2 regions of the Burkholderia savannae genome follow, and region 2 is predicted to be linked to the other one. Evidence: riboswitches for the same ligand, from Rfam matches in the RefSeq annotation. Region 2 holds a riboswitch; the other holds the start of a gene.
What was found. A riboswitch is a leader RNA that binds a small molecule or an ion and turns the genes downstream of it on or off. The one in region 2 is predicted to bind cobalamin.
Positions count from the first base shown of each region.

Region 1: linked by a shared signal. The riboswitch ahead of WS78_RS14625 (TonB-dependent receptor domain-containing protein) and the one ahead of cobG (precorrin-3B synthase) in region 2 are both predicted to bind cobalamin.

Region 1 covers NZ_CP013417.1:2,962,603-2,978,149, reverse strand. Annotated here, with positions in the region: gene WS78_RS14690 (leucyl aminopeptidase) at 1-287, shown strand, start outside; gene WS78_RS14685 (DNA polymerase III subunit chi) at 331-747, shown strand; gene WS78_RS14680 (DUF2486 family protein) at 770-1,465, shown strand; gene WS78_RS14675 (c-type cytochrome) at 1,605-1,928, opposite strand; gene ilvD (dihydroxy-acid dehydratase) at 2,063-3,736, opposite strand; gene WS78_RS14660 (LysR substrate-binding domain-containing protein) at 3,909-4,880, shown strand; gene lgt (prolipoprotein diacylglyceryl transferase) at 4,988-5,878, shown strand; gene WS78_RS14650 (SIMPL domain-containing protein) at 6,268-7,005, opposite strand; gene WS78_RS14645 (EVE domain-containing protein) at 7,203-7,664, opposite strand; RNA gene ssrS (6S RNA) at 7,740-7,921, opposite strand; gene WS78_RS14635 (cell division protein ZapA) at 8,003-8,317, opposite strand; gene WS78_RS14630 (hypothetical protein) at 8,314-8,664, opposite strand; cobalamin riboswitch at 8,867-9,128, shown strand; gene WS78_RS14625 (TonB-dependent receptor domain-containing protein) at 9,197-11,314, shown strand; gene WS78_RS14615 (FecCD family ABC transporter permease) at 11,411-12,412, shown strand; gene WS78_RS14610 (ABC transporter ATP-binding protein) at 12,409-13,233, shown strand; gene cobT (nicotinate-nucleotide--dimethylbenzimidazole phosphoribosyltransferase) at 13,277-14,332, shown strand; gene WS78_RS14600 (adenosylcobinamide-GDP ribazoletransferase) at 14,339-15,097, shown strand; gene cobC (alpha-ribazole phosphatase) at 15,082-15,547, shown strand, end outside.
Region 2 covers NZ_CP013417.1:1,951,835-1,967,381, reverse strand. Annotated here, with positions in the region: gene cobN (cobaltochelatase subunit CobN) at 1-2,241, shown strand, start outside; gene WS78_RS09730 (ATP-binding protein) at 2,450-3,688, shown strand; gene WS78_RS09725 (vWA domain-containing protein) at 3,760-4,374, shown strand; gene WS78_RS09720 (alpha/beta hydrolase) at 4,511-5,197, shown strand; gene WS78_RS09710 (hypothetical protein) at 5,637-5,891, opposite strand; gene WS78_RS09700 (chitinase) at 6,375-7,736, opposite strand; gene WS78_RS37015 (hypothetical protein) at 7,723-7,863, shown strand; gene cobJ (precorrin-3B C(17)-methyltransferase) at 8,039-9,868, opposite strand; gene WS78_RS09690 (precorrin-2 C(20)-methyltransferase) at 9,865-10,599, opposite strand; gene WS78_RS09685 (precorrin-8X methylmutase) at 10,596-11,222, opposite strand; gene cobG (precorrin-3B synthase) at 11,215-12,630, opposite strand; cobalamin riboswitch at 12,739-12,946, opposite strand; gene WS78_RS09675 (bifunctional cobalt-precorrin-7 (C(5))-methyltransferase/cobalt-precorrin-6B (C(15))-methyltransferase) at 13,032-14,267, shown strand; gene WS78_RS09670 (cobalt-precorrin-5B (C(1))-methyltransferase) at 14,267-15,358, shown strand; gene WS78_RS09665 (cobalt-precorrin-6A reductase) at 15,355-15,547, shown strand, end outside.

The DNA.
Region 1 (15,547 bases), 1.0 Mb from region 2:
AGCTGCTCGACGCGTCGCGCGAGGCGGGCGATCCGGCGTGGCGCCTGCCGCTCGACGACGAATACCAGGATCAGCTGAAGTCGAACTTCGCGGATCTCGCGAACATCGGCGGGCGTCCGGCCGGCAGCGTGACGGCCGCGTGCTTCCTGTCGCGCTTCGCGGAGAACTACCCGTGGGCGCACCTCGACATCGCCGGCACCGCGTGGAAGAGCGGCGCGGCGAAGGGCGCGACGGGCCGTCCCGTGCCGCTGCTCGCGCAGTTCCTGATCGATCGCGCCGGCGCGTGATGGCGCGGGGTTCGACGATCGGCGCGGCGGGGCGCGGCGAGCGATGACGCGCATCGACTTCCATACCAACGTCGGCGATTCGCTCGCGTACGCGTGCCGGCTGCTGCGCAAGGCGTATCAGGCGGGGCAGCCCGTCGTCGTGTGCGCGGAGCCCGCGCGGCTGCGCGCGCTCGACGAGCGGCTGTGGACGTTCTCGCCGCTCGATTTCATTCCGCATTGCGCGATCGACAACGCGCACGCGGCGACCACGCCGATCGTGCTGACCGCGGATCTCGAGCGCGCGTCGCATCATGGCATCCTGCTGAACCTGGGCGCGGACGTGCCGGCGCAGTTCGCGCGCTTCGAGCGGCTGCTCGAAGTGGTCGGCAACGCGCCCGACGAGCTCGCGGCCGGACGCGAGCGGTACCGGTTCTACCGCGACCGCGGCTACGCGCTCAACAACCACAAGCAGGGCGGCTAGCCCGCGCAGACGGAGGACAACCGTGGTCGAAGCCAACGAATCGTCGATTCCCGTGCTGACCGACGTGCTCGTGCCCGGCAACCCCGCGCTCGCGCGGCCGCCCGTCGCCGGGCGCGTGCAGGCGGACGCGGCGGCCGATGCGGCGGCTGATGCGGTGGCCGGTGCAGTGGCCGGTGCGGCGGGCACCGTGGAAGAGGCCCGCGCGGCCGAGCCCGCGGCGCGCGACGCGTCGCCGAGGCTCGTCGACGAGCTGCGCGCGCCGACGCACGTCGAGCCGCCGTTCGTGCCGACGCCGGATGCGCTCGCGGCCGAGCTGCCGACCGCGTATGCGGCGCCCGCGGCGTACGCCGACGAATTGCCAGCCGCGCATTTTGCGGCGGATCTCGCGCCGCCCGCTGCACTGCCGTCGTCGACGCCCGATGCGGCGCGCGCCGCGCCGCCGTATGCCGCGCCGTCGCTCGCCGCGGACCTCGAGGCGCGGCAGATCGCCGACCGGCTGAAGAGCCGGATGACCAACTATCTGACGGGCGAGGGGCGCGGCCTCATCGAGGCGCGATGCCGCGACGCGTTGCAGGACCATGCGGGCTGGCTCGTCGGCCAGATCGCGCGCGAAGTCGCGCTTGCGCTGGAAACCGAGGTGGCGGGCTGGGTAACGGAGGAAGTCGGCGCGGCGCTCGCCCGTCGCAACGAGCACGGCAACGGCAACGCCGCCGCATGACGGCGGGCCGGGGCGGCTCGTCGGCCGCGCTGCGCCGCACGGGGCGTGAGAGGCGGCGCGCAGGTGACGCGCTGCGTGCACCGCCATCGCGCAATCATGCGCGAGACGCCGTCGTCGGCGTCTTGTCTTTCCATGCGGCTTACTTGAGCGTCAGTACCCAGTGCGCGAGCGTGCCGGCCTCGGCGCTCGTCAATTGCGTGTTCGCGGGCATCGGCACGCCGCCCCACACGCCGACGCTGCCCTTGACGATCGTCTGAGCGAGATAGCCGGCGGCGTCGCCGCGCGCGGCGTACTTGTCGGCGATCGCGCGGAACGACGGCCCCATCAACGTCTTGTCGATCGCATGGCACGCCATGCAGTTCTTGCGTTGCGCGAGCGCGAGCCCGTCGGACTGCTGCGCATGCGCATTTGCGGCCGCGGCAACGAGCGCGATTGCCATCAGGCGCAAGGTCGTTCTCTTCATGCTGGTCTCCGCCGGCACAGCGTCCGGCTTGGCGGTGCGCGCATTATAAAAGGAAAGGGGGCGCGAGTACGTCGCGCCCCCTTCGTCATCTTGTCGCTTTTTGTGGTTCCGCCGTGGCGGCGCGCGCTCGCGCGTCAGCCCGTCACCGCGCCCTCGTTCGCCGGGCGGGCGAGCGCCGCATACTTCGCGAGCACGCCGCGCGTGTAACGCGGCGCCGGTTGCTTCCATGCGGCGCGGCGGCGCGCCAGCTCGGCGTCGTCGACGTTCAGTTGCAGCAGCAGCTTGTGCGCGTCGATCGTGATCGAATCGCCCTCCTGCACGAGCGCGATCGTGCCGCCGACGAACGCTTCCGGCGCGACGTGGCCGACCACCATCCCCCACGTGCCGCCCGAGAAGCGGCCGTCCGTGATGAGGCCGACCGATTCGCCGAGGCCCTTGCCGATGATCGCCGACGTCGGCGCGAGCATCTCCGGCATCCCCGGGCCGCCCTGCGGGCCGAGGTAGCGCAGCACGACCACGTCGCCCGCGTTGATCTTGTCGTCGAGGATCGCCGCGAGTGCGCTCTGCTCGTCATCGAACACGCGCGCCGGGCCGGTGATGACCGGATTCTTCAGGCCGGTGATCTTCGCGACCGCGCCGTCCTCGGCGAGGTTGCCCTTCAGGATCGCGAGATGGCCTTCCTTGTACAGCGCCTGGTCGATCGGGTAGATCACCTTCTGGTCGGCGCGCGGCGCGCCCGGCACGTCCTTCAGCTCCTCGGCGATCGTGCGGCCCGTGATCGTCGTGCAATCTCCGTGCAGCAGGCCCGCGTCGAGCAGGATCTTCATCACTTGCGGAATGCCGCCCGCCGCGTGCAGGTCGGTCGCGACGTACTGGCCCGACGGCTTCAGGTCGCAGATCACCGGCACGCGTTTGCGGATGCGCTCGAAATCCTCGATCGACCATTCGATCTCGGCCGCGTGCGCGATCGCCAGATAGTGGAGCACCGCGTTCGTCGAGCCGCCGGTGGCCATGATCACCGACACCGCGTTCTCGATCGACTGCTTCGTGATGATGTCGCGCGGCTTCAGGTCGCGCTTCACCGCTTCGACGAGCACGCGCGCCGATTCGGCCGCCGAGTCGACCTTCTCCTGATCGGGATTGGCCATCGTCGACGAATACAGCAGCGACATGCCGAGCGCCTCGAACGACGAGCTCATCGTGTTCGCGGTGTACATGCCGCCGCACGAGCCCGTCGTCGGGCACGCGTTCTTTTCGACCCCTTCGAAATCTTCCTGCGACATGCGCCCGGCGGTGAACTCGCCGACCGCCTCGAACGACGACACGATCGTCAGGTCGCGGCCCTTCCAGTGGCCGGGGCGGATCGTGCCGCCGTACACGTAGATGCCCGGCACGTTGATTCGCGCGAGCGCGATCATGCCGCCCGGCATGTTCTTGTCGCAGCCGCCCACGACGACGACGCCGTCCATCCATTGGCCCTGCACGCAGGTCTCGATGCAGTCGGCGATCACCTCGCGCGACACGAGCGAGTACTTCATCCCTTCGGTGCCCATCGACATGCCGTCCGAGATCGTCGGCGTGCCGAAGATCTGCGGGTTCGCGTCGGCGGCCTTGACGGCCGCGACGGCTGCGTCCGACAGGCGCTGCAGGCCCGCGTTGCACGGCGTGATTGTCGAGTGGCCGTTGGCGATGCCGATCATCGGCTTGTCGAAATCGTCCTTCTGGTAGCCGAGCGCGTAATACATCGAGCGATTCGGCGAACGGGCCACGCCTTGCGTGATGTTCTTCGAGCGGCGGTTGTACGACATGGGGACTCCATCCATCGACTGGTTGACTGTGGGGCGGCGCGCTGCATCGGCGCGGTCCGGCTCAGGTGGGCAAGAATGCAGTTTCTCTTAGAGAATGTCCAATATATTATTCATCACTTATTAGGTCGATTTTCATATTAATCCGTCGGTCGACAAGGACGTGGAGAGCGATGTGACCCCTGATTTACGCCAATGGCGCTATTTCGTCGCCGTCGCCGACGAGCGGCACTTCGGCCGGGCCGCCGAGCGGCTCTCGATGACGCAGCCGCCGCTGTCGCAGGCGATTCGCGCGCTCGAGGACGCGCTCGGCGTCGCGCTGTTCGCGCGCACGAAGCGCTCGGTCGAGCTGACCGCGGTCGGCTCGGCGCTGTTGCCCGACGTGCGGCGGCTGATCGCCGCGGCCGACGCGCTGCCGCCTCTCGCGCAGAGCCTCGCGCGCGGCGAGGCGGGGTCGCTCGCGCTCGCGTTCGTGTCGACGGCCGACTACGGGCTGCTGCCGCAGCTGCTGCGCGAGTTCGGCGCGCGCTATCCGCACGTGCGCCTGCAACTGACCGAGGCGACGAGCGACGTGCAGATCGAGGAGCTCGTCGCGGGCCGCATCGACGCGGGGCTCGTGATTCCGCCCGTGCCGCCGCGCCATGCGGCGTCGCTGTCGTATCTGCCGGTGCTGCGCGAGCCGCTCGTCGTCGCGATGCCGGCCGACGCGAGCGAGGCGGCGGGCGACGCGCCCGTGCGGATCGCCGACATCGCGTCGCTGCCGCTCGTCATCTTCCCGCGTCGTTTGGCGCCCGGCTTTTATGACATCATTACGGGCTGCTACGGCGCGGCGGGTGTCGCGCCGCGCATCGGCCAGGAGGCGATCCAGATGCAGACGATCGTGAGCCTCGTGTCGGCGGGCATGGGCGTCGCACTGGTGCCGCAATCGCTGCGTAACCTGCGGCGCACGGGCGTCGTCTATCGCGCGCTCGCCGCTACGGCGCCCGTCGTCGAGACGGGCCTCGTGTGGCGCACGGGCGACGTGAGCCCGGTGCTCGCGGGCTTCATCGACGTCGTGCGCGGCGACGCGCAGCGGGTGTCGCCCTCCGATCCGCCGGCCGGCGTGCCTGGCCGGGCGCGCGCGGGCAGGCTCGCGGCGCGCCCGTGAACGTTCGCGCGGCGCGCCCGTCGAACCGCGGTTGCCGCATGCGCGTCGCCTCGAACGTCGGCGTCGCCGTGCGTGCCGCATCGATTCAGAACCATCAACGCTAACTCATGATCATTCATCCGAATTTCGATCCCGTCGCGATTCACCTCGGCCCGCTCGCCGTGCGCTGGTACGGGCTCATGTATCTCGTCGGCTTCATCCTCGCGATCGTCGTCGGGCGGTTGCGCCTGAAGCTGCCGTACGTCGCCGCGCAAGGCTGGAGCGCGAAGGACATCGACGACATGATGTTCTACGGCGTGCTCGGCGTCGTGCTGGGCGGCCGGCTCGGCTATGTGCTGTTCTACAAGGCCGGCTACTACTTCTCGCATCCGCTCGACATCTTCCGGGTGTGGGAGGGCGGGATGTCGTTCCACGGCGGCTTCCTCGGCGTCACGTTGGCGATGGCGCTGTTCGCGTGGCAGCGCAAGCGCCACTGGCTCGAAGTGACCGACTTCGTCGCGCCGATGGTGCCGACGGGGCTCGCGGCCGGGCGTCTCGGCAATTTCATCAACGGCGAGCTGTGGGGCCGCGTGACGAGCCCCGACGCGCCGTGGGCGATGCTGTTCCCGGGCGCGTCGCGCGACGACGCCGCGTGGCTCGCCGCGCATCAGGATCTCGCGGCGAAGTGGGATCTGAACGAGGTGTTCCTGTCGCACCAGATGCTGCCGCGGCATCCGTCGCAGTTGTACGAAATCGCGCTCGAGGGCATTGCGCTCTTCATCGTGCTGTGGTTCTTCTCGCGCAGGCAGCGGCCGATGGGCGCGATCTCGGCGCTGTTCCTGATCGGGTATGGCCTCGCGCGCTTCACGGTCGAATTCGCGCGCGAGCCGGACGATTTCCTCGGTTTGCTGACGTTCGGGCTGTCGATGGGGCAGTGGCTGTCGCTGCCGATGATCATCGCGGGCGTGCTGATGATGGTCTGGGCGTATCGGCGCGGGGGCGTCGCGAAGACGGCCTGATCGAGCGGCGCCGCGCGGCTGCGTGCGATCGCGCGGCCGCCGGCCCGGCGCGAACGGCGTGGGCGGCGGGCCGCGCTTGCGCGTACGCTGATTGCGGCGCACGGCGCACGGCGCACGGCGCACGGCGCACGGCGCACGACGCACGACGCACGGCATACGGCACATGACGCGCGGCGTACGATGCGCACCGTGCCGATACGCGGAACGCCGGGCCTGCCTTTCACGCGCGCAACGTGCGGCCAGCGCTCGTGATCGCGAGCAATCGAACAACCTGCGACATGCGATCGCAAGTTCCGACATGCACGAAGCGCAATAAAAAACGCCGGCGAGAAGCCGGCGTTTCGTCGACGGCGGGCGGCGCGCCACATTGCCGCCCGCGCCGCTTCATTTCACTTCATCTGCACCGAACCGTTCACGTTGACGGTCACGGTCGTCTTGCCGCCTTCGACGGCGATCGGCGCGCTCGCCTTCGCGCTGTCCATCGCGGGCGCGGCCATCGCGAACATCCGCGGATACGGCTGCACGTTGCGGCCGCTGCCGACGTTCACTTCACGGATCGAATAGTTGCTGTAGCCGAACGCGCGCGTCGCTTCCTCGGCGCGCGTGCGGAACGCCTTGATCGCTTCCGACGTGAGCTTTTGCTCGGCCGCGCGCTGCGCTTCGGGCGACAGCGAGAACGCGACGTTGGCCACCTGCATCATCGGGCTCAACTGGCCCGCGAGCTTCGACGCGGCCGCGAAGTCGTGCGACTCGAGCACGACCTCGGTGCGGCCGCGCCACGCGGAGATCTTGCCGTCACGGTCGATGCTCGGCGACACCGAGAATTCGCCCGTGCGCGCGGTGACGCCCGATACGCCGCGCGCCTGCGCGAGCGCCGCGTCCGCGCGCTTGTTCAGCTCGGCGGTCAGCGTGCCCGGATCTTTCGCCTGTTGTTCGTAGAACAGCGTGATGTCGACGACGTCCTGCGGAACATCGGTGCTCGCCTGCGCGGACAGCGACAGCACGCCCGCGGGCGGCTGCATCTGGCCCATGCTTTGCGCGCGCGCCGCGGACGGGGCGAGCGCGAAGGCGATCGGCAGCGCCGCCGCGAGCGTGACGGCAACGGCTAGAGCGGATTTTTTCGTCATTGTTGACTCCTTGAGCGTAAGCGCGCACGCGACATGCGGCGTGCGGGGCGCGGACGGACGCCGCGCTTCTTTCGAAACGCCCGGCGGATGCGGCACTGCATCTGTCGAGCGCCCGTTAGGCTGTCGAAAGCGGGCCGAGGTTCCGGCCGGCGCGGCTTCGCGCGCCGGGTCTGACAATGTTTGACGTGGCCGCCGCGTCACTTCATCAGGCGCTTCGTGATGAAGCGCCATTCTTCGGGCGTGACGGGCGTGATCGACAGCCGGTTGCCCTTCGCGAGCACGCGCATGTCGGCGAGTTCCTCGTGCTCGCGCAATGCGCCGAGGGAAACGAGCGGCGTCTTCTTGACGAAGCGCACGTCGACGAGCACCCAGCGCGGGGATTCCTGAGTCGACTTCGGATCGTGGTACGGACTTTGCGAATCGAATTGCGTCGGATCGGGGTAGGGCGTCGACGTGACTTCCGCGAGCCCCGCGATGCCGGGCTCGGGGCAGCTCGAGTGGTAGAACAGCACGCCGTCGCCGATCCGCATCGTGTCGCGCATGAAGTTGCGCGCCTGATAGTTGCGCACGCCGGTCCACGGCAAGGTTTGGTCGGCGGCGGCGGCGAGGTCGTCGATGCTCGCCTCGTCCGGTTCGGATTTCATCAGCCAGTAGCGCATGGATCGCAACGACTCGACGCAATGAAAAGGCTGCACAAAAGGAAACGGCATCGGGCTTTGCCCGATGCCGTCGAATAGGCCCCCGCCTTGGCCGCTAGGCCGGCATCCTGAACCTGAGGTTCAGAATTGGTCGCAGTTAGCAGCACTTCGGGTACATCAGACAGAGTGACGCGCGCGCCCGTGCTACAAATTTCCGCAACCGTGCACATGGCATTGGTTCAAGGAATATATGACCTTGGCGAACCAGGCAGGGAAGCTGACTTAACTGTTCGAATCACCTTTGAATTCAGCGGCTTGAACGCGATAGATCAAGCAGTGGCCGAACCTGGTGAAGCATTTTACTGCACCTCGTGCTGTGCGAGCACTGCACCGAGTTGTTCATTCATTTGATGCATTGTACGCCGGATTTCTTCCGCAGGGAACGCTTCTCCGTGACGCACGCTCTGTTGCAGCCTCAGCAGCTCCGATGCGAGCGACAGCGCGGCCATCACGGCGATGCGATCGGTGCCGCGCACCGAGCTGTTCGCGCGGATCTTCGACATTTCCGCATCGACGCGCGCGACCGCCTCGACGAGCGCCGCTTCGGTTTCGGGCGAGCAGGCGAGGCGATACGCCTGGCCGAGAATCGACACTTCGATCTGCTTGGTGCTCATGCCTGTTCTCCGTGGCTCGCCGTGCCTTCGGCTTCATCGCTTGCCTGCGGCGCGAGCAGGTCGAGCTGGTTTTCCGCATCCGGCACGCTTTTCGTGCGCGGCAATTTTTCGAGAATCGCGTTGAGCTTCACTTGCGCGTCGTCGATCTTCGCCGACAGCGTGTCGCGCTCCGCTGCGAGCGCGTTGCGCTCGTCGCGCAATTGCTCGAGTTCCGAGCGCAGCGTTTGCGCCTGCGTGCGCAATTGCGCGACCTGCTCCTCGAGCGCGAGCCGTTCCGCTTGATGGCGTTGATTCAGCGCGATCAGACGGCCGATGTTTTGAGATAGGGTTTCGAGTTCGTTGAGCATGTGCTGCGTCCTCTAAAGACCCAGCATTTTAGCGCGGAATAAGCGACTTTCCGATATCTGTAACGTTTCTAGACGTAACACCCCTGCTTCTCGCCGCGAAATCTCTTCGTCGTTCGTTGATGTCGATCGTGTCGACGACACACGGCGCGACGTTTCTTGCGCTGCGTCGTCGCGCTTTCTTGACGCTGCGGCGCGCGCGCTCCTAAACTGGCGCCGCCTCGGTGCTCGCGCGCTTCGCGCGCGGTTAAACGGGAAGCAGGGCGCGACGTCCGCCGGGACCGAGCCAACCTGCGCTGCCCCCGCAACGGTAAGCGATCGCATCGAATCCGATGCAAGCCGCACTCTCGATGCGTCGGCACGGCCGGCTCGGCCGGCCGCCGGCGTGGTGCCACTGCGCGTTTCGCGCGGGAAGGCGAGGCGGTGACGTCGCGAGCCCGGATACCGGCCGCGGCGGGGAGACGGGCGCGCCCGTCTCCGTGATGCAGGGCCTGCGGGGAAGCGGGCCCCGCTGTGGCTCAACAGGATGTCGTTCATGCGTACCCGTTTCGTCCGCGCAGCGCTCGCCGCTCTGTCCGGACTGCCGTGCGTCGCGCTCGCGCAAGGCGCCGCGGCTGCTCAGCCTGCTTCAGCTGATTCTTCCGTTTCTTCTTCATCGTCTGCGATTCCAGCGGACTCCTTGTCGTCCGCGGCTCCGCCGCCTTTCGCATCCGAACCGGCGTCGGCGTCGGCAACGTCAGCGACATCGGCATCGGCATCGGCATCGGCATCGGCGTCGACATCGACATCGACATCGACATCGACATCGACGTCGACGTCGACGTCGACATCGACAGCGACAGCGACAGCGACAGCGACAGCGACAGCGCCTTCGCGTTCGACGCCCGGCGCGCAGCTCGCGCCGATCGTCGTCACCGCGCAGCGCGCGCCGCAGAAGCTTGCCGACGCGATCCCGCAGACGACGCTCTTCGATGCGCAGGACATCGCCGACAGCGGCGCGACCGATCTGCCCGGCCTGCTCGCGCTCGCGCCCGGCGCGCAGATCGTGCGCAACGGCGGGCCGGGCGCGAGCGCGAGCCTTTTCCTGCGCGGCGCGCAGCCGACACAGTCGCTCGTGCTCGTCGACGGCGTGCGCGTCGATTCGGCGAGCCTCGGGCAGGCGCAGATCAGCCAGCTGCCGCTCGACCAGATCGATCGCGTCGAAGTGGTGAACGGCAACGTGTCGTCGCTGTATGGGTCCGGCGCGATCGGCGGCGTCGTGCAGGTGTTCACGAAGACGGGCGGCGATCATCCGCCGCGCTTCGATTTCTCGGCGGGCTACGGCAGCTATCACACGCAGACGCAAAGCGCGGGCGCATCGGGCCGGCTCGATGCGGACGGCCGGACGACGTTCAGCGTGTCGCTCGCGCGCTTCAAGACGGACGGCTTCTCGTCGCTCGATCCCGCGCTCAAGCCGCAGGCCAATCCGAACGCGAACGGCTATCTGAACGAAAGCGCGTCCGCGTCGCTGCGGCACCGGTTCGACGACAGGTGGGACGCCGGCGTCACGTACTTCCAGGCGAACGGCAAGGCGAGCTTCGACGACGCATACGGCGCGCCGACCGATCTGAATGATCTGTACAGCCGTGTCCAGCAGGTGTCCGCGTTCGCGAACGGCAAGCTCGCCGACTGGTGGACGACGCGCGTGAACGTGTCGAGCGGCAAGGACCGCAGCCAGTCCGCGCTCAACGGCGCATACACCGACCACTTCAATACCGACAACCGCCAGTACACGTGGCAGAACGATTTCGCGATCGCGCGCGGCCACAAGCTTCAGGCGGGCTACGAACGGCTCGACCAGTCGTTCGAATCGAACGTGTTCGCCGCGCCCGAGCGCCACGTGAATTCCGGCTGGCTCGGCTATACCGGCCGCATCGGCGACAGCCAGTTCCAGGCGAACGTGCGCCGCGATCAATACTCCGATTTCGGCGGCGCGAACAGCTACTATCTCGGCTACGGGCTCGACGTCACCGAGCGCTGGAAGGTGTCCGCGAGCTATTCGAGCGCGTTTCGCGCACCGAGCTTCAACGATCTGTACTATCCGAACGCGGGCAATCCGTCGATCCGGCCCGAGCGCAGCCATTCGGTCGAGGCGGCCGTGCAGTATGCGTCGGATGCGGCGGGCGTCGTGCGCGTGACCGCGTTCCAGACGCGCTACACGAATCTCATCGACTATCGCCCCGGCGCGAGCGGCCCGTACTATGTGGCGCAGAACGTCGGCCGCGCGAAAGTGCAGGGTGTCGAAGGATCGTGGCAGGGGCATGTCGGCAAGACCGACGTGCGCGTTGCGGCGACGCTGCAGAACCCGGTCGATGAAACCGCCGGCCAGGATCTGAACCGGCGCGCGCGGCGCTTCGCGTCGGTGTCGGCGAATCGCTCGCTCGGCGGCTGGCGCGTCGGCGGCGAGTGGCTCGTGAGCGGCCCGCGCGACGATTACGGCAATCGTCTGGGCGGATACGGCATCGTCAATCTGTCCGCGCGCTACGACATCACGAAGTCGTGGTACGTGAGCGCGCGCATCGACAATCTGTTCGACAAGGACTACGAGCTTGCATATGCATACAACACGCCGCGGCGCGGCGCCTATGTCACGCTCGGCTGGCAGCAGCGCTGACGGCCGGCCGCGGCTTCGGCGCAGTCGGTGCCGCGCGCGCCGCTCGCGCCTTCGCGCGCGGGAGGCGGCATGAGAGCCGACGCGCGCGGCGCCGGCATGCACGCCGCGCGCGCGGCCGCGATCTGGGCCGCGCTCGCGCTCGTCGCATGCGCGGCGTTCGTCGCGTCGCTCACGCTCGGCAGCGTGCCGGTGACGCCGCTTGACGCGTTCGCGGCGCTCGCTCATCGCGCGAGCGCCGATCCGCTCGCGGCCGACATCGTCCGCACGCTGCGGCTGCCGCGCGCGCTCGCGGGCTTCGGCTGCGGCGCGCTCCTCGCGCTCGCGGGCGCATTGCTGCAGGTGCTGCTGCGCAATCCGCTCGCCGAGCCTTACGTGCTCGGCGTGTCGGGCGGCGCGGCCGCGTTCGCGCTCGTCGCGATGATCGCGGGCGGCGCATGGTGGATCGTCGACGCGGCGTCGTTCGCGGGCGCGCTCGCGTCGATCGCGTTCGTGCTCGGGCTCGCACGCCGCGAGCTGTGGCGCGGCGAGCCGCGCGACGCATCGCCGCGCCTCTTGCTCACGGGCGTCGTGATCTCGGCGGGCTGGTTCGCGCTCATCACGCTGATGCTCGCGATCGCGCCCGAAGAGCGCTTGCGCGGCATCCTGTTCTGGCTGTCGGGCGACCTGAGCGGCGCGGCGTCGCCGTGGTTCGCGCTGGCGGCGCTCGCGCTCGCCGCGTTCGTCGCGTTGCCGGTCGCGCCGCAATTGAACGTGCTGCTGCGCGGCGACACGGCGGCGGCCGCGCTCGGCGTGCCGGTCGCGCGGCTGCGTTTGCGCATCTATCTGATCGCGTCGCTCGCGGCGGCCGCGGCCGTCACGACGGCGGGCACGATCGGCTTCGTCGGGCTCGTCGTGCCGCACGCGCTGCGGCTCGCGTTCGGCAACGATCAGCGGATGCTGCTGCCCGCCTCGATGCTCGCGGGCGGCGCGGGCGTGATGGCCGCGGACCTGCTCGCGCGCACGGCGATCGCGCCCGCGCAATTGCCGGTCGGCGTGATGACCGCGCTGATCGGCGTGCCGCTGTTCCTGTGGATGCTGCTGCGGAGGGCTGCGCGATGACGACGCACCGCGCGCCGACGTCGCGCTCGGCCCGCTACGGCACGCTGCGCGTCGTGCTGAAGGCGGGCGCGCGCACGCTGCTCGACGACTTCACGCATACGTTCTATCCGGGCGAGCTGTGGTGCGTCGCCGGGCCGAACGGCGCGGGCAAGACGACGCTGATCACGACGCTCGCGGGGCTCGCGAAGCCCGCGGCGGGCCATGTCGAGGCGGACGGCGTGCCGCTCGCCGACTGGCGGCCCGAAGCGCTCGCGCGGCGGCGCGCGGTGATGGCGCAGACGCTTTACGACGCGTTCAGCGCGAGCGTGTTCGACACTGTGCTGCTTGGCCGCTTTCCGCATCTGACAGGCTGGGGCTGGGAGCGCCCCGACGATCGCGCGGCCGCGCACGCGGCGCTCGCGCGGCTCGGGCTCGAATCGTTCGCCGCGCGCGACGTGCTGTCGCTGTCGGGCGGCGAGCGGCAGCGCGTCGCGCTCGCGGCCGCGCTGTGCCAGGACGCGCCGCTGCTGCTGCTCGACGAACCGCTCGCGCACCTGGACCTGCATCATCAGATCGACTGTCTCGTCGCGCTCGCCGACTGGCTGCGCGCGGGCGAACGCACGGCGATCTTCTCGTGCCACGACCTGAATCTCGCGCGCCGCTTCGCGACGCACGCGCTGCTGCTCGACGGCAACGGCGCCGCGCACGCGGGCCCGGTGCGCGACGTGCTGACGCCCGAGCTCGCGAGCCGCGCGTTCGGCTATCCGCTCGTGCTGATCGAGCGCGACGGCCACGAGGCGCTCGTGCCCGCATGGCCCGGCGCGCCCGGCCGCATCATCTGACCGACGCGCATCGCGCGACCCATTCCACCCACGAGGCGAACCGATGACCTCCACCTACTCCCTGCCGCACATCGCCCCGCTCGACGACGCCGCGCTGCGCGCGACGCTCACGCGCACGATCGATCACAAGACGAAGCCGCCCGGCAGTCTCGGCCGCCTCGAAGCGCTCGCGCTGCAGCTCGGCCTGATCCAGCGCACCGCCGCGCCGAGCGTCGCGCGTCCCGTCATGATCGTGTTCGCGGGCGACCACGGGATCGCGGCCGAAGGCGTGAGCCCGTATCCGCAGGCGGTGACCGCGCAGATGGTCGCGAACTTCGTGGCGGGGGGCGCCGCGATCAACGCGTTTTCGGGCGTCGCGGGCCTCGCGCTCGAGATCGTCGACGCGGGCGTTGCGTCGCCGCTGCCCGAATCGCCGCAACTGGTCGGCGCGGCGATCGCGCGCGGCACGCGCAACTTCGCGCACGAGCGCGCGATGTCGCGCGACGAAGCGCTCGCCGCGCTCGCCGCGGGCGCCGCGCGCGTGCGGCATCACGCGGCGCTCGGCACCAACGTGATCGGCTTCGGCGAGATGGGGATCGCGAACACGTCGGCGGCCGCGTGCGTGATGAGCCGCCTGCTGAACGTGCCGATCGACGCGTGCGTCGGCCGCGGCACGGGGCTCGACGACGCGGGGCTCGCGCACAAGCGCGCGGTGCTCGGGCGCGCGCTCGCGCGGCACGCGGACGCGATCGAGCCGCTCGACGTGCTCGCGACGTTCGGCGGCTTCGAGATCGCGATGATGGCGGGTGCGTTCATCGAGGCGGCGCGCGCGCGAATGGCGATTCTCGTCGACGGCTTCATCGCGACCTCCGCGCTCCTCGTCGCCGACGCGCTCGCGCCCGCGGTGCGCGAATACTGCGTGTTCTCGCACGTGTCGAACGAAGCGGGGCATCGGCGCATGCTCGAGCATTTCGGCGGCGAGCCGCTGCTCGCGCTCGATCTGCGTCTCGGCGAGGGCACGGGCGCCGCGCTCGCGCTGCCGCTCGTGCGCGCGGCGGCGGCGTTCGTCAACGAGATGGCGAGCTTCGAGTCGGCGGGCGTCGCGAACCGCGATGCGTGACGCGCGATGAATCCGCTCGCCGAACTGCGCTACTTCGTCGTCGCGCTCGGGTATTTCACGCGCGTGCCGGTGCCGCGCGCGATCAGCGGCGCGGCCGTCGATCTCGCGCACGCGGCGCGTTACTTTCCGCTCGTCGGCGTGTGCGTCGGCGCGCTCGCGGCGGCCGTGCATCTCGCCGCGTCGCGCGTGTGGCCGACGGGCGTCGCTGCGCTCCTGTCGATCGCGGCGACGCTCGTCGCGACGGGCGCGCTGCACGAGGACGGCCTCGCCGACAGTTGCGACGCGTTCGGCGGCGGCTACACGCGCGACGACGTGCTGCGGATCATGCGCGATTCGCGGATCGGCACGTTCGGCGCGGCGGCGCTCGTGATCGCGCTCGCGCTGAAATGGCAGGCGCTCGCCGCGATGCCGCCCGCGCGCGCCGCGTGGACGATGATCGCCGCGCATGCGGCGAGCCGCACGCTCGCCGCGAGCCTGCTCGTCACGCTCGACTACGCGCGCGCCGAAGGCAAGGCGCAGCCGGTCGCCCATCGGATGCGCGCGAGCGCGTTGATGTTCGCGGCCGCGCTCGGTCTGCCGTGGCTGTTCTGGCCCGACTGGCGCGCGGGCGCGCTCGCGCTCGCGGTGACGCTCGCGTTGCGCGCGTGCATCGCGCGTTATCTCGACAGGCGCATCGGCGGCTACACCGGCGATTGTCTCGGCTTCGCGCAGCAGGTGTTCGAGCTCGCGATCTATCTGGTGATGCTCGGATGGATCTCGTCCTGATTCGCCATCCGGCTGTCGCCGTCGAAGCGGGCGTTTGCTACGGCAGCAGCGACGTGCCGCTCGCGGCCGACGCGGCGACGGGCGCGGCCGACGTGCTGCGCCGGCTCCGCGTGCTCGGCGCGGGCGCGGCGGGCAACGTGTGGTCGAGCCCGCTCGCGCGCTGCGCCGACGTCGCGCGCGTGCTCGCGCGAGAGGCCGGCGCGCCGCTCGAATGCGACGTGCGGCTGCGCGAGATCGATTTCGGCGCGTGGGAGCTGAAGCGCTGGGATGCGATCGGGCGCGACGCGCTCGATCGATGGAGCGCGGATCTGATGCATGCGCGCGAGCACGGCGGGGAGAGCGCCGCGCAGTTCGTCGCGCGCGTGCGGCCGGCGCTGGCGACGCTCGCCGATGCGGCGCGCGCGAGCTGGGCCGTCACGCATGCGGGCGTGATGCGCACGCTGGCGTCGC
Region 2 (15,547 bases):
GCGCTGCTCACGCGCGTCGACGCGTGGCTTTGCGAGCTGAAGGAGGCGCAGATCCGCGACGGGCTGCACACGTTCGGCAGCTCGCCGCGCGGCCGCCAGCGGCGCGATACGCTCGTCGCGCTCGCGCGCTTTCCGTCGGGCGACGGGCGCGGCGAGCACGCGGGGCTGATCGGCGCGCTCGCGCGCGATCTCGCGCTCGGCGAGCACTTCGATCCGCTCGCGTCCGACTGGGCCGCGCCGTGGACGGGGCCGCGGCCCGACGCGTTGCGTGCGGTGAGCGGCGAGCCGTGGCGTCACGCGGGCGACACGCGAGAGCGGCTCGAAGGGCTGGCGCGCCGGCTGATCGAGCGGATATGCGGGGAGGGCGGCGACGCGCCGGATTCCGCGCGCGGATCGACCGGCGCGCGCGACGACGGCAGCCATGCCGACGCGTGCGGCGGCGACGCGCCCGATCGCGCGCGTGGCCGGCACGGTGCGCGCGACGACGGCGAATACGCGGCCGACGCGTGCGTGGCGAATTCGCGCGACGTGCGCGGCGCGGAGCGCGATCCGAATGGCGCGGCGCGTTCGGCAACGCTTCGCGGCGCGCCCGCGAACGGCCGCGCGCCGCACGGCCGCCCGACGGAGCGCGGCATCCGCGCGGCGGACCGGCAGACGGCGGATCGCGCGTCGGCCGCCCACGCGGCGCAACCCACGCAGGCGAAGGACGGCGACGCGCCGACAGGCGTCGAGCCGCGCGCCGGGGGGCGGCCGGCCGCCCACGCCGCGCATGACGATTCCGCGGCAAGCCCCGCGTTCCCGAACGCCGCGCCGCGATCGAACGCAACGGACTTCGCCGATCCCGCATACGTCGCCGCGCACTGGCCGCACACGCACGCGGTGCTCGAGCGGATCGCGCGCGACGTGCTGCCGCGCCTCGACGCATGCGGCGACGAAGAGCTGCGCCAGTTGCGGCGCGGCCTCGAAGGCCGCTTCGTGCCGCCGGGGCCGAGCGGCTCGCCGTCGCGCGGGCGGCCGGACGTGCTGCCGACGGGCCGCAACTTCTATTCGGTCGACACGCGCGCGGTGCCGACGCAGGCCGCATGGACGATCGGCCTCAAATCCGCACAGCAGCTGATCGAGCGCCATCTGCAGGAACACGGCGACTACCCGCGCGCGGTCGGCCTGTCGGTGTGGGGCACGGCGACGATGCGCACGGGCGGCGACGACGTCGCGCAAGCGCTCGCGCTCCTCGGCGTGAGGCCGAAGTGGGCGCACGGCAGCCATCGCGTGACCGATTTCGAGATCCTGCCGATCGAGATCTTCGACCGGCCGCGGATCGACGTGACGCTGCGCGTGTCGGGCTTTTTTCGCGATGCGTTCGCGAACGTCATGCACCTGTTCGACGCGGCCGTGCAGGCGGTCGCCGAGCTCGACGAGCCCGAGCATCTGAACCCGGTTCGCGCGCGCGTGCGGCGCGAGACCGACGCGCTCGTCGCGCGCGGCGTGCCCGCCGACGAAGCGCGCCGGCGCGCGGGCTGGCGCGTGTTCGGCGCGCGGCCGGGCGGCTACGGCGCGGGGCTGCAGGCGCTGATCGACGGCCGCCGCTGGCAGACCGATGCCGATCTCGCGCACGCGTACCGCACCTGGGGCGGCTACGCGTATGCGCAGAACAGCGCGGGCGAGGCCGCGCACGACGCGTTCGGCGCGCGCCTCGCGACGATCGACGCCGTCGTGCAGAACCAGGACAGCCGCGAGCACGACATCCTCGATTCGAACGATTACTATCAGTTCCACGGCGGGATGGCGGCCGCTGTGCGCCACGCGTCGGGGCGGCAGCCGAGCCTCTATCACGGCGACCACAGCAATCCGGCCGCGCCGCGCATGAACACGCTGCGCGAGGAGATCGCGCGCGTGATCCGCTCGCGGGTCGTCAATCCGAAGTGGATCGACGGCGTGAAGCGGCACGGCTACAAGGGCGCGGCGGAGATCGCGGCGACCGTCGACTACCTGTACGGCTATGACGCGACCGCGCGCGTGATCGCCGATCATCAATACGCGCTCGTCGCCGACGCGTACCTGCACGACCCCGACACGCGCGCGTTCCTCGAGCGGCACAATCCGCACGCGCTGCACGGGATCTGCGAGCGCCTCGTCGAGGCGATGCAGCGCGGCCTGTGGCAAGCGCCGGGTGTGCACCGCGACGCGATCGAAGGCTATCTGCTCGACAGCGAGCAGCGGCTCGAAGGGGCGCGGCGATGAGCACCCGGGCGATTGCAGGCGGGCGCGCCGCGTGCGGCGCGACGGCAATGAACAAGGCGGCGCGATCGGCGCACGGCGCGCGCGCACCGGATGCGGCGAACGGCGCGACGGCGGCGCACGCACCCGCGCACGCGCCGCAAACCGCCCGGTCGATCCGAACCTCGCGCACGATGCGCGCCATGCAACCGTCACCATCACGGGAAGCCACGTGAACGACACGAACCCATCGCACGCGGCGGCCGCCGCATCCGACGAGCGCGCGCTGCCCGCCGCGTATCCGTTTTCCGCGCTGATCGGCGAGGAGGCGCTGCAGCAGGCGCTGCTGCTCGTCGCCGTCGATCCGGGCCTGGGCGGCGTGCTCGTCAGCGGCCCGCGCGGCACCGCGAAATCGACCGCCGCGCGCGCGCTCGCCGAGCTGCTGCCCGAAGGGCGCTTCGTCACGCTGCCGCTGTCGGCCACCGACGAGCAGGTGACGGGCTCGCTCGACCTCGCGAGCGTGCTCGCCGACAACGCGGTGCGCTTCTCGCCCGGCCTCATCGCGCGCGCGCATCTCGGCGTGCTGTACGTCGACGAGATCAACCTGCTGCCGGACGCGCTCGTCGACGCGCTGCTCGACGCCGCCGCGAGCGGCGTCAACACGGTGGAGCGCGACGGCATCTCGCACAGCCATGCGGCGCGCTTCGCGCTCGTCGGCACGATGAATCCGGAGGAGGGCGAGCTGCGGCCGCAACTGCTCGACCGCTTCGGGCTGATGGTCGAGCTCGCGAACTGCTACGACGCGGCGACGCGGCAACGGATCGTCAAGACACGGCTCGCGTTCGACCTCGATCCGGACGCATTCCGCGCGCAACACCGCGACGCGCAAGCCGCGCTCGTCGCACGGATTCGCAGCGCACGCGCCGCGCTGCCGGCGCTCGCGTTCGGCGACGACGCGCACGCGCGCGTCGCCGAACGTTGCATCGACGCGGCCGTCGACGGCCTGCGCGGCGACCTCGTAATGTTGCGCGCGGCGCGGGCGCTGGCGGCGCTCGAAGGCGCGACGATCGTCGAGGCGGCGCATGTCGAGCGCGTCGCGGCCGACGTGCTGCGGCATCGGCGCACGCGGCCGGAGGATGAAGCGGGCGCGCGGGCCGGGCGGCGCGAATCCGCGCGCGCCGGCGAAACCGACCGCGCGAGCGATTCGGCGCGGCTCGACGCGCCGCCGCGCGACGCCGCGGCTGACGCTCACGCAGACGACATGCGGCGTGCAAGCGGCGCCGGTTCGCCGCGCGAGCGATCGCCCGCCGCAACCGGCACCGCGCGGCACGCAGCCGGCAATCGCGATGCGGCACGCGAAAGCGGCCGCCCCCCGCAAACTGACGACGGCGACTGGGGCTACCTGCCGCCCGAGCCGGCGGGCATGACGCCAGTCAAGGGCGTGATCCCGTTGTCGCCAAAAAAACGCTGAGCCATCGGACGGATGCCGCCGCTGCCGTCGCGAACGCGCCGGGCAGCGGACTTCGATGGCTCGAACGAGGCATGCGCACGGACGACGCGCGGGGCCGCCCCGGCGCGCGCATCGCGTGGCGCGCGACACTCGCCGCGACGCGCGGCGCTGCGCTGCGCGCCGATCATCTGCGCTACCGGCCGCAGACGGGGGCGCCCGGCGCGCTCCACTGCTTCGTGCTCGACTGCTCGGCGTCGATGCTGACGGCCGAGCGGCTCGCGCGCGCGAAGGGGCTCGTCGTCGCGCTGTTCGATTGTCTGGCGCGCGAGCGCGCCGACGCGGCGCTCGTCTGCTTCGGCGGCGGCTCGGCCGACGTGCGCTTCGGGCCCGCCGTGCCGCGCTGGTGGAACGAGCGCTGGCTCGCCCCCGTCGGCGGCGGCGGCGGCACGCCGCTCGCGCAAGGCATCGACGCCGCGGCGCGGCTGCTCGCGCGCGCGGCGCGCCGGCGCCCGCAACAGCGGCGCTGGGTATGGCTGCTGTCGGACGGGCGCACGGCCGAAGCGCCCGCGCGGCCGGCGCTCGCCGAGCGGATCGTCGTCGTCGACTTCGACGACGCGGCCGTGCGGCTCGGCCGCTGCGAGCGGCTCGCGCATGCATGGGGCGCGACGCTCGCCACGCCCGATGAGCTCGCGCGCGGGATCGCTTGACGCTCGGGCGATCGCGGTGCCGGCGCACGCCGCGGCCGCGCCGGCCGTCCATACCGCGCGCGGCAGTCGATTGCCGCGGCGATATGCGATCATCGATGCGCTTTTCCCCATCCATCCCATCTCGCGGAGCCTCAGCATGCTCGACGACCAGCCGACGATCGAAATCGAAACCGGCCCCAACCCCGCGTTCGCGGTGATCCTGATGCACGGCCTCGGCGCCGACGCGAACGATTTCGTGCCGCTCGTCCCCGAGCTGCGGATCGCGAACGGCCCGGCCGTGCGCTTCGTGTTCCCGAACGCGCCCGAGATCGCGGTCACCGCGAACAACGGCTATGTGATGCGCGCGTGGTACGACATCCTGTCGTTCGAGGGCGTGAACCGGCAGGTCGACGAAGCGGGAATCGACGCATCGTGCGCGACCGTGCGCGATCTGATCGACGAGCAGAACCGGCGCGGCATTCCGACATCGCGGATCTTCGTCGCGGGCTTCTCGCAGGGCGGCGCGATGACCTACACGGCGGGGCTCACGCATCGGGACGCGCTCGCGGGCCTGATCGTGCTGTCCGGCTACGTTCCGTCGCCGCGCTTCATCGACGAGCGGCTCGCCGACGCAAATCGCGCGACGCCGATCTTCGCCGCGCACGGCACCGACGACGACATCCTGCCGATCGCGCTCGGCGAGGCCGCGCGCGATTTTGCGCGCGGGAAGGGCGCGAGCGTCGACTGGCACGCGTATCCGATGCCGCATTCGGTGTGCATCGAAGAGATCGACGCGTTGCGCCAATGGCTGCATGCGCGGATCGCGGCGCTGCACGCGGCGTAATCGCTCCCTTTGCGCTGCGAAGCACGTGCGGCAGCAAGCGGCATGACGCGGCCGTCCACGTCATGTACCCGTCGCCGACGTGTTGCGCGGCGGGGCATGTCGCCGCGCGACGCATCCGATCGGCGGCCGGCGCCTGCAAGGTCGGGCTCGGGCGAATCGCGGAGCGTCCGGCGCAACTGCAAGATCGCGGCAGCAAGATCGCGAGTAAGCCGCCGGAGCTCGCACAACCGGGCGCATCGATGACATCCGCCGCGCCGCGCTCGCGCGAGACGTTCGAGCTCGAGCGCGCGTCAGGCGCGCTTGCGGCCGCCGTTGGCGCGAAGCCGCGGCCCGTCCGGGCGACGCCGTGACCGCGCCGATCGAACGGGCAGGCGCGCCACGAACACCGCGAGCGCCATGAGCACCACGAGCGCCACGAACGCCACGAACGCCACGAACGTCACGGATGCGAATAGAAGCTGTCGCGCTGCGCGCTGCGGGCGCGGCGGTGCGTCCGGTGGTGCTTCTTGCGGTGCACGGAATGCCGATGCGGCTTGGCCTGATGCGTGCGCGCCTGAGCGGGTGCCGAGGCAGGCTGGGACGTGACGCCCGTCGGCGTCGTGCCGCCTTCGTCGAAGTGGTAGGTCTGTGTTTGGGCATGCGCGGCGGGTAGCGCGAAGCAGAAGGCGGCGACGCACGGCAGGTAGCGTTTCATGGCGACTCCGGAAAAAAGCGACGTGCCCAGCATACTGCAGCCGCGCGGCATCGTTCCATCGTCCGATCGTCATATTCGCGTCGCGCGCCCGCGCGTGTTGGCGATGCCGGAACGATGCCCGGCGACGTTTTGACGGACAGCGTCGGTCGCATGCCACGTGACACAAAGGTTCGCGCACAAGGATATGACGTCGTCGGCGAGAACGTCGTCAGCGAGAATCTGTTGCGGCAACGTGAACGCAGCGAATCGCGCCGCGAGCGCGACAAACCGGTCGCCCCCGCGCGTATCCGGCGGCAGAGCCGCCGTACGCCACGTGCTTCGCACCGCCGCCGCGTTCCCGAATTCCCGCATTCCGGGCGCCGAACGAGCCGAGCATCCTGCCCGGCGACGCGCATCGCCGGCCAGGCGGGAGCGGCCCGCACGAGCGCCGATCCCGCGCGGCGGCCGGCTAGCGCGCGTCGCCGCGCGGCCCGGCCGCCGCCGTCAGGCCTTCGCCCACGGTCCGCCCGCGGTCGGCACGTCGCCCTGCGTCCACCATTTCGCGCAGTACTTCGCACCCTGATACATCACGCACGCGCCGCCCGGATACGCGGTCGTCGCGGACCACGCGGGCGAGTTGCCGCCGACCGGCTTCCACACCGACGACTGCCCCGGAATGTCGCCCTGCGTCCACCATTGCGCCTGATAGGTCGTGCCCTGATACGTGACCGTCGCGCCCGCCGTGTAGACCTGCGTCGGCGACCACGGCGCGCCCGGCTGCGGCTTGCCGCCGCCATCCGAGCCGCCGCCGTAGTTCGGGTCCTGCGTGACGCCCGAGCCCCAGTGCGCGCCCAGTTGCTTGAAGATCGACGAGAACGCGTACGGCTGCTGCGCGACGCCCGAGCAGATCGGCGATGCATACTGCGAGCCGCCGTCGCACGGCTTGTCGCGCGTGATCGACCAGATGCCGACGAAGCCGTAGCTGTTGTTCGCGACCGCCGTCTGCACGCTCTGCGCGTTCGCGAGCGTGAAGGTCTCGCCCTGCACGTCGTTCACGCCGATCATCGGCGTCACGCCGACGAGCTGCTTGAGTTGCGCGTCGGTCTGCGGCTGGCCGACCGATTTGTACGCGGTGTCGAGCTGCGAATAGAGGCCCTGCGCGGCGCTGATCGCGGCCGCGCCCATGTCGATGCCGGAGGGGCCGTAGTCCATCGTCATGATGTTCACCGCATCGAGCGCCACCTTGTTCGCGAGCGCCGCGTTCAGCACGTTCAGGCCGTCCTGGACGAGCCCCGTCGGCATCGCCGGCAGCGTGAGCGTCACGTGCAGCGGCTTGCCTTTCGCCGCGTAGTCGGCCTGCAATTGCGCGACCGCCTGGAAGTTGCGCGCGACGGCCGCCGAATCCTGCTGCGACGCGCCTTCGATGTCGAAGTCGACATGCGTGAGGCTATACGTGTCGATCACGGTCTGATACGCGCTCTTCAGCGCGGCCACGCTCGAGCAGGCCTGCATCAGCGGCAGGCCGGCCGCGCCGCCGAACGACACCGCGACGTCGCCGCCCTTGGCGCGATAGTTCGACACCGACGTCGCGATCGTGTTGAGCAGGTCGCCCGTCGCGCCGTTGCCGATCGACTGCACGCCGCCCCACGACGGCGCGCACTGGTTGCCGCCCGATACGACGAAGGCGAGCATGAATTGCTGGATGCCTTGCTGCACGCCGATCTGATCGACGAGCGGCGTCGGATAAAGCGTCACGTCGACGTACGGCGCGTAAGCGCTCGCCGCGTGCGACGCGCCCGCGGCCGCGAGAAGACAGCCCGCCGCGATCGCGCGCGGGACGATGCGTGACGACATGCTGAAGTTCATTGTTCTCTCCATGTTGATGGGTGGATATGCTGGCCTGCATATCGCCGTCGCGCCGCCGCGCTCGATGGGCGGTCGGCGTTTCGGCTCGCACATCATGGAGGAATCGTCCGCATTATGGAATCGTTAGTCGTTCTTTTTATTATTCGGATTCAAGGTTTGGCGAGCGACTTGATTCGCGATCCGAAATGATCGCGCGCATTGAGCGCAGCGATGCGATCGCGGCGCGGACTGCATGCGCGCCGCGCCCGGTTCGTCACGCGCGGCGCGACACGCGATGCGCGCCGCTTCACTCCGCTTCGGGATCAGCGATACCAGCGCGGCGTGTACACCCATTCGCGCGCGCCGTCGCGCACGATGCGCCGCGTCGTCGACGAGCCGACGATCACCATCGTGCGCATGTCGACCTGCTGCGAGGACAGCGCGCCGAGCGTCGTCGTCGCGAGCGTCGCGCCGGGGCGGCCGATGTCGCGCCCGAGCACGACGACCGTGTCCGGCGCGCGATGCCGGCGCACGATGTCGAGCGCGCGATCGAACTGCACGGGCCGCGCGCGCGACACCGGGTTGTAGAACGCGAGCGCGAAATCGGCGGCGGCCGCGCAATCGATGCGTTTTTCGATGATCGCCCACGGCTTCAGGTTGTCCGACAGCGAGATCAGGCAGAAGTCGTGGCCGAGCGGCGCGCCCGCTTCGGCCGCCGTCGCGAGCGCGGCCGACACGCCGGGCACGACGTCGAGCTCGACGGCCGACCAGCGCACATCGTCCGATCCGTCGAGCGCTTCGAGCACGGCCGCCGCCATCGCGAACACGCCGGGGTCGCCCGACGACACGACCGCGACACGCCGGCCTTGCGCGGCGAGCTCGAACGCATGCCGCGCGCGCTGCAGCTCTTCTCGGTTGTCGGACAGGTGCAACTGCTGATCCGCGCGGAACGGGCCCGCCATGTTCACGTAGGTCGCGTAGCCGACGACGTCGGTCGCATCGGCGAGCGCCGCGCGTGCGGCGGGCGTCATCAGGTCGGCGCGGCCGGGGCCGAGGCCGAGCACCGTGAGGCGGCCGCGCGCGGTGCCGAGCGTGTCGGCGTCGACGGGCGCGTCGGCGACGGCGATCGCGACGCCGGGCGATGTCGAATCGGCGTGCGGCATGCTGACGCGGCGGCTCGCGAGCGAGGCGGGCAGCGCGGCGTCGAGCACGCCGGCGGCGTCCTGCGCGGCCGTCTCGACGAAGCGCAGCGGCACGCGCAGCGCGCGAGCCGCGTCGGTCAGCGCGGGATCGGCGATGCGACGCGCCGGCGCGACGACGGCCGCGAGCGCGAGCGGCGCGAAGTCGTGCGCGGCGAGCGTCGCGACGATGCGCGCGGCGAGCGGCGGCAGGCCCGGCGTCGCGGCGTGCGCGGTTGCGCCCGAGCGCGGTGCATCCGGGTGCGCCGTCGGGCTGCGATCCGACGCGCCGCATGCGCTGCCGTCGCCCGCGCAGCCCTCGTCGCCGAACGCGAAGACAACGCTGCGCGGATGAATCAGCAACTCGCGCGCATCGCCGCGCGGCGCATGCGGCGTGATCCGGATCACGCGCGCCGCGTGCGCGTCGCGCGGCAGCGCGACGCCGTCGAGCCACGTCGCGTCGCCGTCGACGCGCGTGCTTTCGCCCGCGAGCAGATCGGACACGAAGCGCTTGCCCGCGTCGAGATCGGCGAGCGCGTAGCCTTCGGGCGGATTCAGCACGCATGCGCCGAAGCGTAGCTCGCCGCTCGTCGTGATCGCGGCCGCAACGCCGAGCGCGCCGGCGATCTCGCGCGCGAGCACGTTCGCGCCCGCGAGGCCGCCCAGCAGCGGCACGACCGCGCTGCCGTCCTCGGCGACCGCGAGCACGGGCGGCTCCGCGCCCTTGTCGGCGAGGCACGGCGCGACGCAGCGAATCGCGATGCCGGCCGCGAAGAGCGCGACGATCGGCGCGCCGCGCGCATACAGCTCGCGCAGGTGCGGACCGAGCTCGGCGAACGCGACGTCGACATCGGCGCCGACGGCGAGCCGCCCCGCGAGCGCATGCACCCGCGCGCCGTCGCAGCGCGCCCGAATCCGGCGCGCGGTCTCGAGCGCGCCGGGCCCGAGTATCACGATCGCGGGCGCGGCCGTCATCCTTGCCATTTTTCCCCCGGCACGACGAGCAGCGAAAAATACGGCGACGCCATCGGATCGACGTCCGCGAGCGGCACGATCCGCTGCGCGGCCATCGTCGCGCGCTCGACGTACAGCGCGCGCCGCGCGAGCCCGAGCTCGTCGAGCACGCGGCGCACCTTGTCGAAGTTGCGGCCGAGCTTCATCACGACGGCCGCGTCGGCCTTCGCGAGGCGCTCGCGCAATTCGTCCTCGGGCAGCACGCCGGAGAGCACCGAGAGGCTCTGGTTGCGATAGACGAGCGGCACGCCGAGCACCGCCGCGCCGCCGAGCATCGAGCACACGCCCGGCACGACTTCGGCGTCGTAGCGCGGCGCGAGGCGGTCGTGCAGGTACATGTAGGAGCCGTAGAAGAACGGATCGCCCTCGCAGATCACCGCGACGTCGCGGCCCGCGTCGAGATGCGCGGCGACGAGCGCGGCCGCCGTGTCGTAGAAATCGGCGATCACGCTTTCGTAGCAAAGGGGCGGCGGCAGCGCCTCGGTCGTCACCGGATAGACGAGCGGCAAATGCGTCTGCGCGTCGCTCAGATGCGTCTCGACGATGCCGAACGCGTTGCCTTTCTTGCCCTTCGCGACGAAATACGCGACGACGGGCGCGGCCCGCAGCACGCGCAGCGCCTTGATCGTCAGGAGTTCGGGGTCGCCCGGCCCGACGCCGAGCCCGTACAGGCGGCCGGTGTTGCGCGTCATTCGGCCTCCGAGGCGAGCGCGTTGACGGCGGCGGCGACCATCGCGCTGCCGCCGCGGCGGCCCGCGACCGCGACGAACGGCACGCCGCGGCTGTCGGCCGCGAGGAGCGCCTTCGATTCGGCCGCGCCGACGAAACCGACCGGAAAGCCGAGGATGAGGGCGGGGCGCGGCGCGCCCGCGTCGATCATGTCGAGCAGGTGGAAGAGCGCGGTCGGCGCGTTGCCGATCGCGACGATGCTGCCCGCGAGGTGCGCTCGCCACAGTTCGAGCGCGGCCGCCGAGCGCGTGTTGCCGATCTCGCGCGCGAGCCGCGGCACGTCCGCTTCGCCGAGCGTGCAGATCACCGGGTTTGCCGCGGGCAGCCGCGCGCGCGTGATGCCTTCGGCCACCATCCGCGCGTCGCACAGAATCGGCGCGCCGGCCGCGAGCGCCGCGCGGCCCGCCGCGCCCGCGCCGTCGGAGAATCGCAGGTCGCGGACGATGTCGACCATCCCGCACGCGTGGATCACGCGCACCGCGAGTTTTTCGAGGTCGGGCGGCACGCCCGTCAAATCGGCTTCCGCGCGGATCGTCGCGAACGATTCGCGGTAGATCGCTTCGCCGTCGCGAAGGTAGTCAAGCATCCAAGTCATCCTGAGTGGGCCGCGCGTCGCGCGCGAGCGCGGCGGCGGCCTGGTCGATCGTCAGTTGGCGCGCGACGGCGCGGCCGAAGCCCGTCGCGCCGTCGCGCCGATAGAGGTCGTAGCGGCCCGCCGCGTTCGCGACGAGCGTGTGCTCGGCCGCGTGCGGCAACGCGCAGGAGCGCGCGCAGCCGCTCACGTGCACGTCGACGGGCGCGGCGAGCCGCCCGGCGAGCGCGAGCGCGTCGCCTTTGGTGTCGGCGGGCGAGCGCGCGCAGCCCGTCGAGCCCGCGCACGCGACCACGTGCGCGAGCGGCGCCGACGCGTCGCAGACGAAGCCGAGCGCGGCCAGGCGCGCCAGCGCGTCGCGCGCGGCGTCGCGCGCGACGCCGGGCAGCATCACGCCTTGCCATGGCGTGATGCGCAGCGTGCCGTCGCCGTGCGTGCCGGCGAGCGCCGCGAGCGCGTCGAGCGTGTCGGCGTCGAGCCGGCCGAGCGGCGGCTGCGCGCCGACGACGCGGCGCGCCGGGTCCCGCTCGGGGAGGATGCCGAAACGCAGCGACGCGTCGACGCGCGCGCGTCGCCAGCCGGCAAGTTCCGCGCCGCGCCGCAGCGCGAACGGCAAGCTTGCTTCGACATCCGAAAGGAACGCGTCGGGCGCGCACGTCGCGAGCAGATCGCGCATGCGCGCCGCGCCCGCCGGCGCGCGCTCGACGAAGCGCGTCACGAGCGCGCGCACGCATGCGAGCGCCTGCGCCGGCGCGACGGCGGCGAGCGCGCCGGCGTGCGGCGCGACGGGCTCGCCGTCGACGGGCGGGCAGCCGGCGAGGCCGAGCGCGAGCCATGTGTCTCCGTGTGCGTCGCGCAGCGCGGACAGCCAGATGTCGTGCGGGTGATCGAGCGCGGCGAGCCGCTCGCCGCCGTCGAGCAGCACCGAGAACTTCGGCGACAGCGCGGCGCAGCGCGGCTCGGTCTGCAGCATGTCGAGAAGGCGCGCGGCGAGCGCGGCGCTGTCGACGAGCGCGTGCGGATCGCGGCCGGCCGTCGGGCTCAGCATCACGTTACGCACGTCGTCGCGCGCGGCGACGCATGCATCGAGCGACGCGGCGGGCAGGCCGTCCGCGAGCGGCCCGAGCCCCGCGTCGATCAGCGCGCGGCTCGCGCGCGCTTCGCTGCCCGCCTTCACGCCGCGCAACTGCAGGTTCGCGCGATTGGTCGCCTCGATCACGCCCGAGCCGAACGCGCGCGCGACGGCCGCCACCGCGCGCGCCTGCGCGGCGCGAAGCGCGCCGCCCGGCAGCTTGATCCGGCACAGGCCGCCGTCGCGCGCGGCGACGATGCGCACGAGCCCCGGGCACGCGCTCGCGGCGCGAGCGGCGTCGGAAGAAAAAACGGCGGCGGAAGGGTTCAACGGCGCTCCGGATCAGGCGTCGCGCGGCGGCCCGAGCCGGCCGGTCCGCGCGGGATGCGCACGGGCGGCGGGCTGCGGCATCGGTACACCCCGCCCGATGTTGGATGGCACGAACGAAACGTCCCGGCAGGTCTCCTGGCTGGCAGGTCGTCATCCGCAGCGGGCCTTCCCGGCGGCCGCGGGTGGGCGGCGTGACCAGTGGCGTGGATCGGATGCGGACTCGCTGCTCACAGTTGCGGGGGCAGCCGCAGCGGCGCGGCGCGCCCTGCGTTCCCTCTTGGGCCCCGTGGGGCGCCGGTCGACGGACGCTGTATTATGCCTTTTTTCGTGACGTCCGAGCGCGGGATGCGCTGCGCGGGCGACGCTTTCAGGATCGACAGGAACACGATGGAGTACGACGGATGACCGCGTGGCTGACGGTGGTGGGCATCGGCGACGACGGATACGCGGGGCTCGGCAGGAGCGCGCGGCGCGCGCTCGCCGAGGCGGCGGTGGTGATGGGCGGCGAGCGGCATCTGGCGATGCTGCCGGCGCGGCGTGGGGCCGAGCGCGCGCCGTGGCCGAAGCCGTTCGATCTCGCGCCGCTCCTCGCGCGGCGTCCGGCGCGCGTGTGCGTGCTCGCGAGCGGCGATCCGATGCTGTTCGGCGTCGGCGCGACGCTCGCGCGCGCGCTCGCGCCGCACGAATGGCGCGTGCTGCCCGCGCCGTCTTCGCTGTCGCTCGCGGCCGCGCGCGTCGGCTGGGCGTTGCAGGACGTCGACGCGGTGTCGCTCGTCGGCCGCCCGCTCGCGTCGCTCAATCGGCATTTGTATCCGGGCCGGCGTCTCATCGTGCTGAGCGCGGACGGCGCGACGCCCGCCGCGCTCGCGCTCGCGCTCGCCGCGCGCGGCTTCGGGCCGAGCGCGATGACCGTGTTCGAGCATCTCGGCGGCCCGCTCGAGCGGCGCATCGACGCGCGCGCCGACGCGTGGGGCGACGCGCGAACGGCGGCGCTCAACCTCGTCGCGATCGAATGCCGCGCATGCCCCGCGCGCGCCGACGCGCCGCGCCTCGCGCTCACGCCGGGCCTGCCCGACGACGCGTACCGCCACGACGGCCAGCTGACCAAGCGCGATCTGCGCGCGCTCGCGCTCGCACGGCTTGCGCCCGCGCCCGGCGAATTGCTGTGGGACGTCGGCGCGGGCTCAGGGTCGATCGGCATCGAATGGATGCGCGCGCATCCGAGCTGCCGGACGATCGCGATCGAAGCGCATCCGGAGCGGCAGCGCTTCATCGAGCACAACCGCGACGCGCTCGGCGTGCCGGCGCTCGAGCTCGTCGCGGGCCGCGCGCCTGACGCGCTCGCGGGCCTGCCCGCGCCCGACGCGGTGTTCGTCGGCGGCGGCGTGAGCCGCGACGGCGTGCTCGACGCGTGCTGGGCCGGCCTGAAGCCCGGCGGCCGTTTCGTCGCGCACGCGGTGACGCTGCAGGGCGAGGCGGCGCTCGTCGCGTGGCGCGAGCGGCACGGCGGCGCGCTCACGCGCGTATCGGTCGCGCACGCGCAGCCGCTCGGCGGCTTCGACGCGTGGCGGCAGGCGCTGCCCGTCACGCTGTACGACGCGCGCAAACCGCGCGACGCGCAGCCGGAGCACGGGTGATGCGCGACGAAACGCCCGAGCAGCCGGCACCGCTGCGCTTCGGCTACACGACGGGCAGTTGCGCGACCGCAACGTCGCTCGCGGCCGCGCGCCTGTTGCTGAGCGCTCAGGCGAGCGACCTGGTCGAGATCGTGTTGCCGAAGGGGCAGCGCGTCGCGATGCGCCTCGAGTTCTGCCGCGTGACGGGTGACGGCGGCGCCGAGGCGGGCACGATCAAGGACGCGGGCGACGACCCGGACGTCACGCACGGCGCGCTCGTGTTCGCGCGCGTGAAGCTCGCCCACGAGCCGGGCGTGCGCTTTCACGCGGCGGCGGGCGTCGGCACGGTCACGCGCGCGGGGCTCACGATCCCGATCGGCGAACCGGCGATCAACCCGGTGCCGCGCCGGATGATGGCGGAGCACCTCGCCGCGCTCGCGGCCGAGCACGGTTACGCGGGCGGCTTCGACGTGTCGATCGGCGTCGAGAACGGTGAGACGCTCGCGTTGAAGACGATGAACCCGCGCCTCGGGATCGTCGGCGGCCTGTCGATCCTCGGCACGACGGGCATCGTGCGGCCGTTCTCGTGTTCCGCGTACATCGCGTCGATTCATCAGGGGATCGACGTCGCGCGCGCGAACGGCGTGTCGCACATCGCCGCGTGCACCGGCAACGCGAGCGAGGACGCGGTGCGCGCGCGCTACGGCCTGCCCGACATCGCGCTCATCGAAATGGGCGACTTCGCGGGCGCGGTGCTCAAGTATCTGCGCCGCGCGCGCGTCGCGCGGCTCACGCTGTGCGGCGGCTTCGGCAAGCTCAGCAAGCTCGCCGCGGGGCACCTCGATCTGCACAGCCGACATTCGAGCATCGACTTGCCGCTCCTCGCCGCGTGGGCGGGCGAAGCGGGCGCGAGCGCCGTGCTGCAGCACGAGATCCGCGCGGCGAACACGAGCCAGCAGGCGTTGGCGCTCGCGCTCGCGCACCACGTGCCGCTCGGCGACATCGTGTGCGCGCACGCGCGCCGCGTCGCGCGCGATATCGTGCCCGACGAGGTCGACGTCGAAGTGCTCGCGATCGATCGAGCGGGCCGCATCGTCGGCGTCGCGCCATGAGCGCGCGCCGCGTGTTGCTGCTCGGCGGCACGGGCGACGCGCTGCGCGTCGCGCGCACGCTCGCGCCGCGCGACGTGTACAGCCTCGTGGGCCTCGGCAAGGTGCCGGACGATCTGGCGTGCGACGTGCGCGTCGGCGGCTTCGGCGGCGCCGACGGGCTCGCGCGCCATCTGCGCGAGCACGCGATCG